2 regions of the Arthrobacter sp. 10L430 genome follow, and region 1 is predicted to be linked to the other one. Evidence: predicted binding sites of a transcription regulator. Region 1 holds the regulator's gene; the other holds the start of a gene.
The links. The regulator Rex, encoded in region 1, represses fermentation and respiration genes when NADH is low (regulators of the CRP and FNR family bind a similar motif). The targets are predictions, from matches to a motif close to CTTGTGAANNNNTTCACAAG.
Positions count from the first base shown of each region.

Region 2: the regulator Rex is predicted to act here: its motif matches at 2,624-2,643, upstream of araB (ribulokinase).

Region 1 is NZ_JBFTJD010000004.1:209,268-217,218, reverse strand. It holds gene AC1DDG_RS06430 (rhamnulokinase) at 1-355, shown strand, start outside; gene AC1DDG_RS06425 (acetylxylan esterase) at 511-1,518, shown strand; gene AC1DDG_RS06420 (3-deoxy-7-phosphoheptulonate synthase) at 1,761-2,921, shown strand; gene AC1DDG_RS06415 (helix-turn-helix domain-containing protein) at 3,017-3,226, shown strand; gene AC1DDG_RS06410 (30S ribosomal protein bS22) at 3,453-3,551, shown strand; gene AC1DDG_RS06405 (HAD family hydrolase) at 3,845-4,663, opposite strand; gene AC1DDG_RS06400 (glutaredoxin family protein) at 4,781-5,035, shown strand; gene AC1DDG_RS06395 (redox-sensing transcriptional repressor Rex) at 5,125-5,820, shown strand; gene AC1DDG_RS06390 (hypothetical protein) at 5,905-6,780, opposite strand; gene AC1DDG_RS06385 (hypothetical protein) at 7,045-7,749, opposite strand.
Region 2 is NZ_JBFTJD010000010.1:31,740-39,690, forward strand. It holds gene AC1DDG_RS11200 (beta-L-arabinofuranosidase domain-containing protein) at 1-162, shown strand, start outside; gene AC1DDG_RS11205 (immunoglobulin-like domain-containing protein) at 244-2,484, shown strand; gene araB (ribulokinase) at 2,712-4,484, shown strand; gene AC1DDG_RS11215 (L-ribulose-5-phosphate 4-epimerase) at 4,481-5,191, shown strand; gene araA (L-arabinose isomerase) at 5,239-6,759, shown strand; gene AC1DDG_RS11225 (S1C family serine protease) at 6,791-7,951, opposite strand, start outside.

The sequences.
Region 1 (7,951 bases):
CGTCAGGAATACCGGCGCTGTGCTTCCGGACCAACCGGCGGCCATCGTCCGCTGCATCCTGGACAGTCTGGCCGCCGGCTACGCGCGGACCATCGCCGACGCTGAACGGCTGGCGGACACCAAGGTGGACGTCGTGCACATCGTGGGCGGCGGTTCGCAGAACCGGCTCCTGTGCCAGCTCACCGCTGAAGCCACCGGAAAGCGTGTGGTTGCCGGCCCGGTCGAGGCCACGGCCATGGGCAACGTACTTGTCCAGGGGCGCGCCGCGGGGGCAATTAGTGGCGGCCTGCGGGAACTCCGTGCAGCCGTCTACAGCTGTCAACCGCTGGAAAGCTACCAGGCGGCACTGGTCTAGCGGAAGTGGCCGGAGATGAGGCTTCATCCGGCGCCGCACTCCGAAACGGCCCGCAATGTGGCGTCTCGGAGGGAAGGATCCTATGCCGATGCCTGACATAGGATCCACAACAGCACACAGCCTGGTTCTACACGCTTCAAGAGAACGGAAAGCCCATGCCTCTCTTCGATCTTCCGCTTGAGCAGCTGCGCGGTTACACCTCCGACGTGACCGCTCCAGCCGATTTTGACTCTTTCTGGGACCACACCATCAGGGAGGCGCGCGAGTTTCCGCTGGCAGCGGTTTTCGAGCCTGTGGAGAACTACCTGACGGTGATCGACACCTTCGACGTGACGTTCGCCGGCTATGGCGGTTCTCCGGTCAAGGGCTGGCTGCACCTCCCGGCGAACAGGGAGGCTGGAACCCGGCTGCCCGCCGTCGTGCAGTATGCCGGCTATTCAGGCGGCCGCGGCCTGGCCAACCAGGACACCAAGTGGGCCCAGGCAGGCTACGCGCACTTCATTATGGACACCCGCGGACAAGGCTACGGCGGCGCCGTGGGTGAGACCCCTGATCCTCATCCGTCTGCGGGCGAGGTGGCCCACGCAGGGCTGATGACCCGAGGTGCAGGCAGCCGGGAGGACTACTACTACCGGCGTGTCTATGTGGACGCGTTCCGCGCCGTCGAAGCGGCGCAGGCGCATCCGGACGTCGACGCTTCCCGGATTGTGGTTGCCGGCGTCAGCCAGGGCGGAGGCATCACGGTCGCCGTCGCAGGGCTTGCGGCCGGCAGGCTCGACGGCGTCGTCGCCGCCCTGCCCGACGTCCCGTTCCTTCAGGACTTTCCCCGTGCCATCGACATCACGCCGCGCGGCCCGTATCCCGAGATTGCTGCGTTTCTGGGCAGGCACCGCGAACGGTACGAGCCGATGCTGGCCGTGCTGAACTACTTCGACGGCGTAAACCTCGGCCGTGGCGCGACGGTCCCCGCGCTTTACTCGGTGGCGCAGATGGACGATGTCTGCCCGCCTTCCACCGTTTTCGCGAGCTACAACGCCTACGGCACAAATGGCGGTGGCGGAACTGCCAAGAACATCGAGGTCTACCGTTTCAACAATCATGAAGGTGGCCAGGAGCACCACTGGATCCGGCAGCTGCAGTTTTTGCGCAAGCTGGTGGGATGATCCGCCCCGCCGTTTGCGTGACGGACGGAATTTGCGGATCAAACAAATGCGAGGTTATGGTGTGGCTATGACTAACCGTTGGTATGCGTATTTTTCGTTGGCTCTGGAGGGGCCCGCGTCTAACTGACACGCATCCAACTTCCTTCAGAGCCAACAGGGCAGAGATCATTCTCTGCCCTTCGCCATTTCTCCGGCGGGTTCTGATCTGGGCCCGCTCCGTACCCCGGAACAGGACCCCGCACATGAGCACCGAAGCAGCCACCGAAATCCCGCAGAGCGTTTCGAAACCGTCCACGCCGAAGCAGTCCACCTCGAACTTAAGGGTCAGCGGGATCACCGCGCTCCCCACTCCTCAGGAGATGATCGCGGAACTGCCGCTGGACGCGCGGGTGGTGGACGTCGTCGAACGCGGCAGGGACGAAGTCAGGGCCATCATGGACGGCGTGGACGACCGATTGCTCGTGATCGTAGGGCCCTGCTCCATCCACGATCCCAAGGCCGGCCTCGAGTACGCCCGCCGCCTCGTCAGCCAGGCCGAGAAGCACAAGGAAGACCTGCTGATCGTCATGCGCGCGTACTTCGAAAAGCCGCGCACCACGGTGGGCTGGAAGGGCCTGATCAACGATCCGCGGCTTGACGGCACGCACGACATCGCCGCCGGCCTGCGCGAGGCGCGCCGCTTCCTGCAGCAGGTCACAGCGTTGGGGCTTCCCGCCGCCACCGAGTTCCTGGAGCCGATCAGCCCGCAGTACATGGCCGACCTCGTTTCGTGGGGGGCAATCGGCGCCCGCACCACCGAAAGCCAGATCCACCGCCAGCTGGCGTCCGGGCTCTCCATGCCCATCGGCTTCAAGAACGGGACCGACGGCGACCTCCAGGTTGCCGTCGACGCCTGCAGCGCCGCGGCGGCGGCCCAGGCTTTCCTGGGGATCGACGGCGAGGGTCGAGCCGCGCTCGTGGCCACCGCGGGAAACCCGGACACCCACGTGATCCTGCGCGGCGGCCGCAAGGGCCCCAACTACTCCGCCGCCGACGTCGAAGCGGCGTCAGCGAGGCTCGCCGCCAAGAACCTCAACCCGCGCCTCATCGTGGACGCCAGCCACGCCAACAGCGGCAAGAGCCATCACCGCCAGGCCGAGGTTGCGCTCGAAATCGGTGCGCAGTTGGAGGATGCGGGTACGGCCGCGGGTGCCATTGCCGGGGTCATGCTGGAGAGCTTCCTGGTGGGCGGCGCGCAGAACCTGGACGTGGCAGAACACGCCGCCGGGCGGTCTGAACTGGTGTACGGCCAGAGCGTGACCGACGCCTGCATGGAGTGGGATGTGACGACGTCCGTGCTCGACCAGTTGGCAGCATCGTCGCGGAAACGCCGGGGCTTTCACAATGGCCACGTGAGCCTCTAGAGTAACTAGCACACGGTTGTTCGATGGCTCAGCATCGGCGCACCGCACACAACATGGGATGCCGCAATGATGCTGAGAGCAAAGGAATATGGGAAATGTCCGAGTCGAACTTCTCGAACGCCAAGTTCTTGACCGTGGCCGAGGTGGCTGAGGTCATGCGCGTTTCCAAAATGACCGTGTACCGGCTGGTCCATTCCGGAGAGATGCCCGCCGTTCGGTTCGGCCGCTCCTACCGGGTTCCGGAGAACGCCGTCGAGCAGTACCTCAAGGGCGCTGTTGTTGACGGCCAGTCGGATACCGCCTGACTCTTGGTGCCTCGCTTTCCCCGGGATCTTAGTGACCGAGGCAACCGCCTTGGGGGCGGCTGCAGGTCATGGGAACAGTGGCGGTCAGTAGGGGGTCCGGATAAGCGGTACCCTGTTAAGGAACGTTTTACGTCATTGTAAGAATCTGTCAGTTGTTCAGTCTGTTGCTTAGTCCACGGACCTTTTTCATCAGACAGGTACTGCATCTAGTTTGTGAGGAACTTTCGTGGGTTCAGTTATTAAGAAGCGTCGCAAGCGTATGGCCAAGAAGAAGCACCGCAAGCTGCTTCGCAAAACGCGCCACCAGCGCCGCAATAAGAAGTAGAGATACTTCTACAGCGTCAATGCCCGCTCCCTTTCGAGGGTGCGGGCATTTTTGCGTTCTGGCGTGATTTCGCCCGAAAGGCGCTCCTACGGTCGCTGGGCGACCTCAGTCGCGCGTTCGGCGGCGTTGCGCTCCTGCTCGAAGCATCGCGTGCGTCGTGATGTCGCCTTCCCGTCGGCACCATCGCGGCCGCGGTGGTGACGCGCGAATGATCTAGGGACGCGCAAATGGCCTGGTGACACTGGAATTCGGGTGTCGAGGGGGATTTTGGGCGTCGCAGCGACGTTTCCGCGTCAGACCCGGGGGCCGCGGAAGCGGGAGTAGCCTCGCCAGAGGCCGTAGACGGCGCCGCCGGCGGTGGCGGCCTTGAGTCCCAGCGTGGCGGCGCGGCGGCCGGAGCGGAAGTCGTAGACCGGCCAGTTGTGCTCGCGGGCGTGCTTGCGCAGCCTGGCGTCCGGGTTGATGGCGACGGGGTGTCCCACGAGGGTCAGGAGCGGGATGTCGTTGTAGGAGTCGCTGTAGGCCCAGCAGCGCTTGAGGTCCAGGCCCTCGGCGTCGGCGATGCCCTGGACCGCCACCGCCTTGGCCGGCCCGTGCAGGATGTCCCCGACCAGCCGTCCTGTGTAGAGGCCGTCCTTAATCTCGCCCACCGTGCCGAGGGCACCGGTGAGGCCGAGTCGGCTGGAGATCACTGTGGCCACTTCGATCGGCGTCGCCGTGACGAGCCAGACCTTTCGTCCGACACGCAGGTGCTGCTGGGCCAGCGCCTTGGTGCCGGGCCAGATCCGGGATGCGATCATCTCGTCGTAGACTTCCTCGCCCAGGACCTTGATGTCCTCCACCGTAATACCAGAGGCGAGGGTCAGCGCGGAGTCCCGCACGGCGTGAACATCGTCCATGTTTTCGCCGCGGAGCACGAACTTGAACTGCTTCCAGGCCATCCCTGCGGCCTGCGGCAGGGTGAAGGCGCCGCGCTGATGCATTTTCCGGGCGACGTGGAAAAGGCTGGCGCCCTTCATGAGGGTGTTGTCGACGTCGAAGAACGCGGCCTCGCGGCGTTGCTGCGGTGCAACCGGCTGTTGGGCCACAGCGACGTACTTCTCCTCGGGCATGCCATTGAGTCTAGTCAATGCAGGGGAGGGCGCGGCCAGCGGACGGCGCGGCAACGCACTCGGCGTCACTGCGGCGTCGGCATCGCTCCGCGCCGGGAACGGCGATACGGTTGAAGCATGGCAAATCCCGACGTCGTTCTCCTCACCAAAGCTGACTGCCACCTGTGCGCTGCGGCGCGCGACGCCGTCGGGCGGGTTACTGCCGGGCTCGGACTGGAGTGGACGGATAAGTCGGTGGACGGCGATGACGCCCTGCGGGACCGCTATGCCGAAGAGATTCCGGTGGTGCTGGTGGACGGGATCCAACGCGACTTCTGGAAGATTGACGAGGCCAGGCTGGAGCGCGTCCTGCGCCAGGCGATGGCGACGTAGCAGCGAATTCCGCGCAATGGCACCGGCTTTGTTGACATAAGTGATGGGGATCTAGAGTGGACTCACAACGCGACGCAATGGAGCAGATAGTGACTTCGCTCGATTCACCACCCCAGGCTGTGCCGGGGGATACCGGAGCTGCCGGAAAGCAGATTCCGCCAGCGGCCGTGGCCCGGCTGACTATCTACCTGCGCGCCCTGAACTCCCTGCTGGCCGAAGGCACCGAACGCGTCTCGTCTGAGTCTCTGGCCGAGGCATCGGGAGTCAGCTCGTCCACGCTCCGCAAGGATCTGTCCCACGTAGGGTCATACGGCACGCGCGGAGTGGGCTACGAGGTGCAGTACCTGAGCCGTCACATAGCCGCCGCGCTCGGATTGACCCACGACTGGAAGGTCGCGATCGTCGGCGCCGGTAACCTCGGCAAGGCGCTGGCCAGGTACGGCGGCTTTGAGTCCCGGGGATTCGACGTTGTTGCCATTTTCGACGCCGACCAAATGGTGGTGGGCAACGAGGTTGGGTGGCTGCGCGTGAGCGACGCCGCGGACCTTGAAGCCGTGCTGGAGCGGACGGGGGCCAACATGGTGGTCCTGGCCTTACCCGCGGCCGTGGCTCAGAGCGTCTGCGACCGGGTGGTGGCGGCCGGCGTGCACAGCATCCTCAGCTTCGCGCCGGTGATGCTCCAGGTGCCCGACGGCGTGAACCTGCGCAAAGTGGACATGGCCACCGAGCTGCAGATTCTTGCCTACCACGCGCAACGGGCGCAGACCCCGGGGCAGCCGAACTAGAGTCCGGCGCTGTTGGGATCCGCGCCCGCTGATGCTGGGTGCCGACTGGGTCGTGCCTAGCGGCCCTTGACTATCGGCTCGTGGCTAGCGGCCGTACGGGCCGCCCGCGTACGGGTTGGCGAAGGGCTGCTGCTTCTTGAAATAAGGTGACGTTGTGGGCAGGTAGAGCATCACGATCGCCGCGATTCCAAGGACGGTCACCAGGGTGTTCAGGCTCAGCGGCAGGATGCCGAAGACGGAGAGGGCTGCAAAGACCGTGCCCAGGATGCGGGCCCAGTTCTTGCCCTTGCGGATGTTGAATGCCACCAGGGCATAGAGCCCGGCGCCGATGAGGCCAAAGACCACCATCGTCCCGATGATAAACGGCTTGACCTCCTCGAAGGGAATGTTCTGGCCGCTGCTCCGGACCTGGCTCTCGAACATGTTCCGCAGGGCGGGGTCATCCAGTGTGGGAATCGCGATGAGGATGGACAGGAGCCAGAGGACGCCTGCGCCAATGAGCATCCAGAAAGCTGTGTTCACAAGCTTGGGAACGCCGGCCGGGCCACCGCCCTGGGGCTGCTCCGAGGGGTACTGGGCATAGGGCGACTGGCCATAGGGCTGCTGCCCGTACTGCTGCTGTTGTCCATACTGGGGGGCGTTCTGGCCGTACTGCGGGGCGGGGGGAACGTTCTGGCCGTACTGGGGTGCCGGGGGAACGTTCTGGCCGTACTGGGGTGCCGGGGGAACGTTCTGGCCGTACTGGGGTGCCGGGGGAACGTTCTGGCCGTACTGCGGAGCGTTCTGGCCGTACTGGGGCTGCTGCGGACTCGCTTGGCCGTACTGCGGTGCCGGCGGAACGTTCTGGCCGTACCCGGGCTGCCCGGACCCTTCCCGGGCGTTCAGGTCCGGTTGGTTGGAATCCTGCTGGCCGGAATTTGGTTCGTTCGGATTCGGGGGCTGGACTGGAGGAGTGCTCATGAGCGTTCCTTTGCGTTATCGACGTCGGGATCGGCCACCGGGTTCAGAAGCCTGCCCTGCCCCCAGCATGGTTCAGTTCAACCGTACCCCTCGGCGGGCGCGGCAATGATCATTCCGGAGAGGTATTCCTGCACCGCAATTGCCCGGGCTGCAGCGCCGATCAGGGGCGGGGGACCGGCCAGTCGGATACGGCTAGAACGGCACACTCCCGCGGGCCTCCACCAGGCGAACAGGGGGCCCGTCGGAGGGCACCCTTCGCAGGGATCAGGCGTGGCCCCGGACGGCGGCAAACCAGCTTTGCGAGTTGGGGACCCACATGAGCACGGTTGCCACCAGGCTGGCCAGAAAGCCCAGTCCGTTGCCGCCCCGCCCGTCGGCGAATCCGAGACTGATGATGGAAAGCAGCAACGAGACGCCGGCAACTACGGTCAGGGCGAACCTGGCCCACTCACGGCCTTCCTTCATCTGCATCGCCAGGACAATCTGCGCCCCGGACAGGGCCAGAGCCACCAGCACCAGCAGCAGCACGAGGATCGCGAGGCCTGGTACGAATGCGAAGAGCACCAGCGCCCCGAACAGCCCGATCACCCCGGCCAGCAGGCCCACCAGTCCACCGATCACCCAAATCCAGTACGAGACCTTCAGCTCTGTGGGCAGCCCCATCACGCTGAACATTCCTGAGAAGCCGCCGCGGGGCATGACGTCGTTGAAACTGCGGGGGCGGTCGGCCGGAATCTCGAAGGGGAATCGTCCGGCGCGGCCCGGTTTGTTTGGCTGCCAGTAATGCCCGGAATCTTGCCCTTGATTCCCAAAGCGGTCCCCGTGCGCGTCGGTGTCGTGCTGGCCCGCAGCCTGATAACCCGCCGCCTGATTCCACCCTGTCTCCGGCGCCGCTGGAGGACGGTGGTCGCCTGACGGCGGTTCGGAGCCCGGCTGGTCAGGCTGCGGTACATCGCTGGGGTTGCTCATGGCTCTCACTGTAGACCCGGAAAATGGCTAATTCCAGAAGATCCGGGGCCATGTCACGGGGGTCATTCGTTGGCCATCGCTACGGCACGGCCGCAGTTCCCGGCAGGCGTTCAAGGGTGGAAAAACAAGGCATCAGGACAAGCCAAACGCCCCGCTTCGTGGAGACCACGGGCGGGGCGTTTGCACTGCAAAAGTCGGCGGG
Region 2 (7,951 bases), on a different contig from region 1:
CTGGAGTCGGCCCGGAAGGCAGCTGCGGAGAAGACCACGGCGAAGACCGTGCAATACCTCAACCAATACATCGACTTTGCCCAGCGAAGCGTCGGTGAGCCGGCCCTGCGGGACCTTCTGGTCAGCGGCGCGCAGGCGCTCATCATCAGGCTGACCTCCTGAACCGGTCTGCCCAAGAGGCCGGCATTTAGTTCCCATCCCGTCAACCGCGGCCTCGCGGCCGCCCTAACGAAAGCATCCTTCATGCCCCTAACGATTCTCAGAGCCCGCACAGGGCCGGCCGTCCTCACGGCGGCTGCCCTTGTGCTTGGCGGCCTCGCCGCAGGCGCCCCCGCCCAAGCCGCAATTGACGACGGCCTCGTCCTCAAATACAGCCTGACCGAACCGGCCAGCTCTGTAGCCGAAGACACCTCCGGACATGGCCGCAACGGCGTGATCAGCGGCGATGCCACCAGCCTGGGCAGCGAAGGGCTGCAGCTCGGCGGCACGGACGCCCATGTCCGCCTGCCGAACGACGTTATGCGCGGGCTCGACTCCATCACCGTCTCCACCGACGTGAAGATCGCGCCCGACCAGGGTGCCCCCTACTTCATTTGGGGACTGGGCAACACCAGCAACGGCGCAGGCAACGGCTACCTCTTCACCACCGGCAACTCCTACCGGACCTCCATCGCCAGCGGCAACTGGTCAACGGAGCAGACCACCAGCGCCAACCGCGATCTGGCACGCGACGCGTGGAAAACCATTACCTATACACTCAGCGGCGGAACGGCCGTTCTCTACGAAGACGGTACGGAAGTTGGGCGCAAGACCGGCGTCACCATCACCCCGGGAAGCATCGGGGGAGGAACGACGACGGCGAATTACCTTGGCAGGTCCGTCTACACCGGAGACAAGTACCTGAAGGGGCAGGTCCGCGACTTCCGCATCTACAACCGTGCCCTCTCGGCAGCCGAAGTACGCGAGCTCGGCTACGTGTCCCCGGAACAGCGGGTGGCCCTCGATCTCCAAAATCTGTCGCTCGGAGACACCAGTGCTGTGACGGCCGACCTGAAGCTGCCCACTGCCGGACCCAACGGCTCGGCTTACACCTGGACCTCCTCCGATCCGGCTTCCGTGTCACCCCAGGGAATTGTGTCCCGCCCGGCCAACGGAACAGGAAACGCCACCTTGACCCTGACCGCCACGGCCACCTCCGGCGCGGCATCGGCGTCGAAGTCGTTCTCCGTCACGGTGCCCGAAGACATCAGCGACGACCAGAAAGTCAGCGAGGCTGCCGCAGGACTGAACGTGTGGGATGCCGACGCGATCCGCGGGAACATCACCCTACCCGCGGCGGGGTTGCTCGGAACCAAGGTGGAGTGGAAGTCGAACCACGACGCCGTCATCACTGCCACCGGCGAAGTCAACCGGCCCGCCTACGGCAGCCGGGCGGCAAGCGTTGATCTGCAAGCAACCGTCACTCGCGGCAAGGCGAAGTCCAAGAAGAAGTTCCGTGTCACCGTCCTTCCGCTGCCCAAGACAGAGGCCAAAGAGGGCTACGCCTTCGCGTACTTCACCGGCAACGACATCGCCGGGGAGAACATCTCCATGGCTGCCAGCCGGGGAAATGACGCACTGAAGTGGGACGAACTCAATGGCGGAAAGCCGGTGGTGAAGTCCAGTCTTGGCACAAAGGGCCTGCGCGACCCGTTCGTCATCCGCTCGCCGGAAGGCGACAAGTTCTACATGATCGCCACGGACCTCTCCATCGGCAGTGGAACCTCGTGGGACGCCTCCCAGCGCCAGGGCAGCCAGTACCTGGAAGTCTGGGAGTCAACGGACCTTGTGAACTGGTCCGGGCAGCGGCACGTCAAAGTCTCCCCGGACACCGCGGGAAACACCTGGGCGCCTGAAGCCCATTACGACGAGAAAATCGGAGCCTACGTCGTCTACTGGGCCTCCAAAATCTATGCCGACAACGACCCGGGCCACGCGGGCGGCACCCACAACAAGATGATGTACTCCACCACGCGGGACTTCCGGACCTTCAGCGAGGCCAAAGTCTGGAACGACCCGGGTGACTCCGTCATCGACTCCACTGTTATCAAGGAGGGCGACACCTACTACCGCTTCACCAAGGACGAGGCCCGTGTCTCCGGGTGCCTCGACATCATGCAGGAGAAGTCCACGGATCTGCTGGCCGTCGATCTGCCCGAAACGAACCCGCGCAACTGGTCCCTGATGGCCAACTGCATCGGCAAGAACGCCGGGACCGGCGGCGTTGAAGGGCCGACCGTCTTCAAATCGAACACTGAGGAGAAGTACTACCTGTTCGTGGATGAGTTTGGCGGCCGCGGCTACATCCCGCTGGAGAGCACCAGCCTGGAGAACCCCAACTGGAAGCTCTCGACCAACTACGAGCTGCCGCGGGCTCCGCGCCACGGCACCGTCCTGCCCGTAACCAAATCGGAGTTGGACCGGCTGCACAGCCAGCTGGGTTAAGGCCCCGCGTCTCAGCGCGCCGCATCGCAGCGTCTGACATTTAGCAGGACAGGGGGCTCCGCCATGCCGGCGGGGTCCCCTGTGCTGTTTTTGCAACCGCAGGACCTGGAAATTGGTCACGGCCAATGCTTGACGCGCGGATATGTTAGCGTTCACAATCTAAGAGAATCATTTACGTTTTCGACACCGGGCACAGGGGCCAGTACCTCCCGGATGGAGGTTTTAGCATGCAATCTGTTGATGACACCGGTTTCACTGCCGGCAGCGAAACCTATGTGATCGGGGTGGATTACGGCACCTTGTCGGGCCGTGCCGTGGTGGTGCGGGTCCGCGACGGCAAGGAGCTGGGCAGCGGTGTGTTCGACTACCCGCACGCGGTGGTCACCGGGGCCCTTCCGGCGGATGTGGCGGACGTAGCCGATGGAACAGTAGCCCGGCTTCCCGGGGAGTGGGCGCTTCAGGTGCCGAACGATTACCGGGATGTACTCCGGCACGCTGTGCCGGCGGCGATCGAGGATGCGGGGATTGACCCGTCCGCGGTGGTCGGGATCGCGACGGACTTTACGGCGTGCACGATGGTGCCGGTCAAGGCTGACGGCACTCCGCTGAACGAGCTGCCGGGCTTCGCGAACCGGCCGCACGCCTACGTCAAGCTCTGGCGTCACCATGCGGCACAGGGCCAGGCGGACCGCATCAATGCGCTGGCGGCGGAGTTGGGCGAGACGTGGCTTCCGCGCTACGGCGGGCTGATCTCGTCGGAGTGGGAGTTCGCCAAGGGCCTGCAGCTGCTGGAAGAGGATCCGGAAGCGTACGCGGAGATGGACCATTGGGTGGAGGCGGCGGACTGGATCGTCTGGCAGCTGTGCGGCAACTATGTCCGCAACGCCTGCACGGCCGGCTACAAGGGCATCTACCAGGACGGCAATTACCCGTCCGAGAAGTTCCTGGCCGCCCTGAATCCGCAGTTCAGGGACTTCGTGTCCGCCAAGCTGGAGCACACCATCGGCCGCCTCGGCGACGCCGCCGGCTTCCTCACCGCCGAGGCCGCTGCCTGGACCGGACTGCCTGAGGGCATCGCGGTGGCCGTCGGCAATGTGGATGCTCACGTCACTGCACCGGCGGCCAAGGCTGTGGAGCCGGGCCAGCTCGTGGCCATCATGGGCACGTCCACGTGCCACGTCATGAACGGGGATGTGCTGCGCGAAGTGCCCGGCATGTGCGGGGTGGTGGACGGCGGCATCGTGGAAGGACTCTGGGGTTACGAGGCCGGCCAGTCCGGTGTGGGTGACATCTTCGGCTGGTTCACCAAGTACGGCGTCTCCCCGGAATACCACCAGGCTGCTGCGGCCGCGGATCTGGGCATCCACGAATACCTGACCGAACTGGCCTCCAAGCAGGCGATCGGCGAGCATGGCCTGATCGCCCTGGACTGGCACTCGGGGAACCGGTCCGTGCTCGTGGACCACGAACTGTCCGGTGTGGTGGTGGGCCAGACGCTGGCCACGCGCCCGGAGGACATCTACCGGGCGCTCCTGGAGGCCACGGCCTTCGGCACCCGCACCATCGTTGACGCCTTCCGCGACTCGGGCGTGCCGGTGAAGGAATTCATCGTGGCCGGCGGGCTGCTGAAGAACAAACTCCTGATGCAGATCTACGCCGACATCACCGGGCTGCAGCTCTCCACCATCGGCTCCGCCCAGGGCCCGGCCCTCGGCTCTGCCATCCACGCGGCCGTCGCCGCGGGCAAGTACGCGGACATCCGGGCAGCCGCGGCGGCCATGGGCTCAGCCCCCGGAGGCGTTTACACTCCCATTCCGGCGAACGTCGCGGCCTACGAGGAACTCTTCCGGGAGTACCGCACTCTGCACGACTACTTCGGCCGGGGAACCAACGAGGTCATGCACCGGCTCAAGGCCATCCAGCGGAAGGCCGCCAGCCAGCGCAACGACGCCAAGTCCCTGCAGGCACGGGCCCTCCTCACCGAAGGAGTCCCCGCGTGAGCGCCCTGCTGGATACCCTGGCCCGCGTCCGGGCCGAGGTCTGCGCACTCCACGCCGAACTCACCCGCTACGAACTGGTGGTCTGGACCGCCGGCAACGTCTCCGGGCGCGTCCCGGGCTATGACCTCATGGTCATCAAGCCCTCCGGGGTCTCCTATGACGACCTGACCCCGGAGCTCATGGTGGTCACGGACCTGTACGGCACTCCGGTCACCAGCCTGTCGGCCGACGCCAACGGCGAACCGGCGCAATGGGAGAACCCCGCACTGACTCCGTCCTCGGACACGGCTGCGCACGCCTACGTCTACCGGCACATGCCGGACGTCGGGGGAGTGGTGCACACCCACTCCACCTACGCCACGGCCTGGGCGGCGCGGGGAGAATCCATCCCGTGCGTGCTGACCATGATGGGTGATGAATTCGGCGGCACCATCCCGGTGGGCCCGTTCGCGCTGATCGGGGACGACTCGATCGGCCGCGGCATCGTCGAAACCCTGCAGGCCTCCCATTCGCCCGCGGTCCTGATGCAGAACCACGGCCCGTTCACCATCGGCAAGGACGCCCGGTCCGCGGTCAAGGCCGCCGTCATGTGCGAGGAAGTGGCCCGCACGGTCCACATCTCACGGCAGCTGGGCGAGCCGCTTCCCATCGACCCGGGCCAGATCGAATCCCTCTACGCCCGCTACCAGAACGTCTACGGCCGCTAGGCCCCACAACCTGGCCGCTAGGCCCCACAACTTTTCAGGAGAAACACATGTCCGACGCCAACACCACCTCCCTGGAGTCCTACGAGGTCTGGTTCCTCACCGGCAGCCAGCACCTCTACGGGGAAGACGTGCTGAAGCAGGTCGCCGCCCAGTCCCAGGAGATCGCCGCCGCGCTGAACGAGTCCTCCGAGGTCCCGGTCAAGCTGGTCTGGAAGCCTGTGCTGACGGATTCGGATGCCATCCGCCGCACAGCGCTCGAAGCGAACTCTGATGATTCGGTGATCGGCGTGACCGCGTGGATGCACACCTTCTCCCCGGCCAAGATGTGGATCCAGGGCCTGGACCTGCTCCGCAAGCCCCTCCTGCACCTGCACACCCAGGCCAACGTGGAACTGCCGTGGGCGGACATTGACTTCGACTTCATGAACCTGAACCAGGCCGCGCACGGCGACCGCGAGTTCGGCTACATCCAGTCCCGCCTCGGCATCCCGCGCAAAACCGTCGTCGGGCACGTGTCCAACCCGGAGGTCGCCCGCCAGGTCGGAGTCTGGCAGCGCGCCTCGGCCGGCTGGGCCGCCGTCCGGACCCTGAAGCTGACCCGCTTCGGTGACAACATGCGCAACGTCGCCGTCACCGAAGGCGACAAGACCGAAGCCGAGCTGCGCTTCGGCGTCTCGGTCAACACCTGGTCCGTCAACGAGCTCGCCGACGCCGTGCACGGCGCCGCAGAGGCCGACGTCGACGCCCTGGTCGCCGAGTACGAGCGCCTTTATGAGGTGGTTCCGGAACTGAAGCCCGGCGGCGCCCGCCACGAGTCCCTGCGCTACAGCGCCCGGATTGAACTGGGACTGCGGTCCTTCCTGGAGGCCAACGGCTCCGCCGCATTCACCACCTCCTTCGAGGACCTCGGCGAACTGCGCCAGCTCCCCGGCATGGCCGTCCAGCGGCTCATGGCCGACGGCTACGGCTTCGGCGCCGAGGGCGACTGGAAGACCGCCATCCTGGTCCGCGCCGCCAAGGTCATGGGAGCGGGCCTGCCCGGCGGCGCCTCGCTCATGGAGGACTACACCTACCACCTCACCCCGGGCCAGGAGAAGATCCTCGGCGCGCACATGCTCGAGGTCTGCCCCTCCCTGACCGCCACGAAGCCGCGCGTCGAGATCCACCCGCTCGGCATCGGCGGCAAGGAAGACCCCGTCCGCATGGTCTTCGACACCGACGCCGGCCCCGGCGTCGTCGTTGCCCTCTCCGACATGCGCGACCGTTTCCGCCTCGTGGCGAACGCCGTCGACGTCGTGGACCTCGACGAACCGCTGCCCAACCTGCCCGTCGCCCGCGCCCTCTGGTCACCCAAACCGGACTTCGCCACCTCCGCCGCGGCCTGGCTGACCGCCGGCGCAGCGCACCACACGGTCCTCTCCACCGCCGTCGGCATGGACGTCTTCGAGGACTTCGCCGAAATAGCCCAAACCGAACTGCTCACCATCGACGACGGCACCACCATCAAACAGTTCAAGAAGGAACTCGCCTGGAACGCCGCCTACTACAAACTCGCCGGCGGCCTCTAGCCCCTCCTGCAGCCTGATTGCGTGCCCGGCCTTACGGGGCCGGGCGCGCAACAAGCTGAACTTTGACCTCCTGCCTGTCCGACCCCCGGCGGAATTCAACCGTCACGGTCTGCCCTGGACTCTTGCTCCTCAGTGCGGCGAGCAGGTCCTCGGGCGACGCGAGCTGGTCGCCGTCGAGCCTGATGAGCACGTCACCCGGCCGGATGCCGGCCTTGGCTGCCGGTCCACCCTCCTGGACCGAGAGCGCCAGCGCGCCCCGGGTGTCCGGCAGGCCCAGCCGGTCGGCGATCTGCTGGGTGATGTCCCCCAGCCCCAGGCCAATGAAGGAGTGATCGGCGGTGCCGTCCTCCCGGAGTTGGTCTGCCACTTTCACCACGGTGGCGGCCGGGATGGCGAAGCCAAGCGCCACTGCCCCGGACGACGGCGGAATGTACGCCTCGCTGATGCCGACCACCTCGCTCCTGCTGTTCACCACGGCACCGCCGGAGTTGCCGGGGCTAATCGCGGCATCGGTCTGGATCAGGTCCACGAGGGACTGGCTGCTTGACGCCGATCCCGGAATCTCCCGGTGGAGGCCCGAGATGATGCCCGCCGTCGCCGTGTTTTCGAATCCCAGCGGCGAGCCAATAACCACTGCCAGCTCGCCGATCCGGGGCAGTTCTGACTGGAACTTGGCGGCGGGGAGGCCTGTCCGCTTTGCCTCCACCAGTGCTAGATCCGAGATCGCGTCAGTTGCCCGTACGTTTCCGGCCACGCGCTGGCCATCGGCGAAGCCCACTTCCACTGTGCTGTTGCCTCGCAGCACGTGCTCGTTGGTGAGTATCAGACCCTCCTGCGAATACACCACGCCGCTTCCCAGTCCGCCGTCGGTGAAGACTGTCACCACGGAAGGCTGGATGTTGCTGACGATCGTGGGAATGTCGGCCGCCCCTTGTGCGGTTGCCTGACCGGTGCCGCCCTTACCCGGCGTCGAACTGGCCGGCGTTGAACTGGCCGACGGCCCGCCTGCAACAGCGCTCCCCGAAGCGCTCTCAGATGCGCTGCCTGAGGGGGCGCCTGAAGACTGCGTGGACGACGGCGGTGCCGGACTCTGCCCGGGCGCGGTGCAGCCGCACGCAATGGTTGCGACGACGGCCGCCACGCCGAGGATGCCCGCCGCGCGGGACGCGCTATGGGGTGTCGCTTGCCGGAG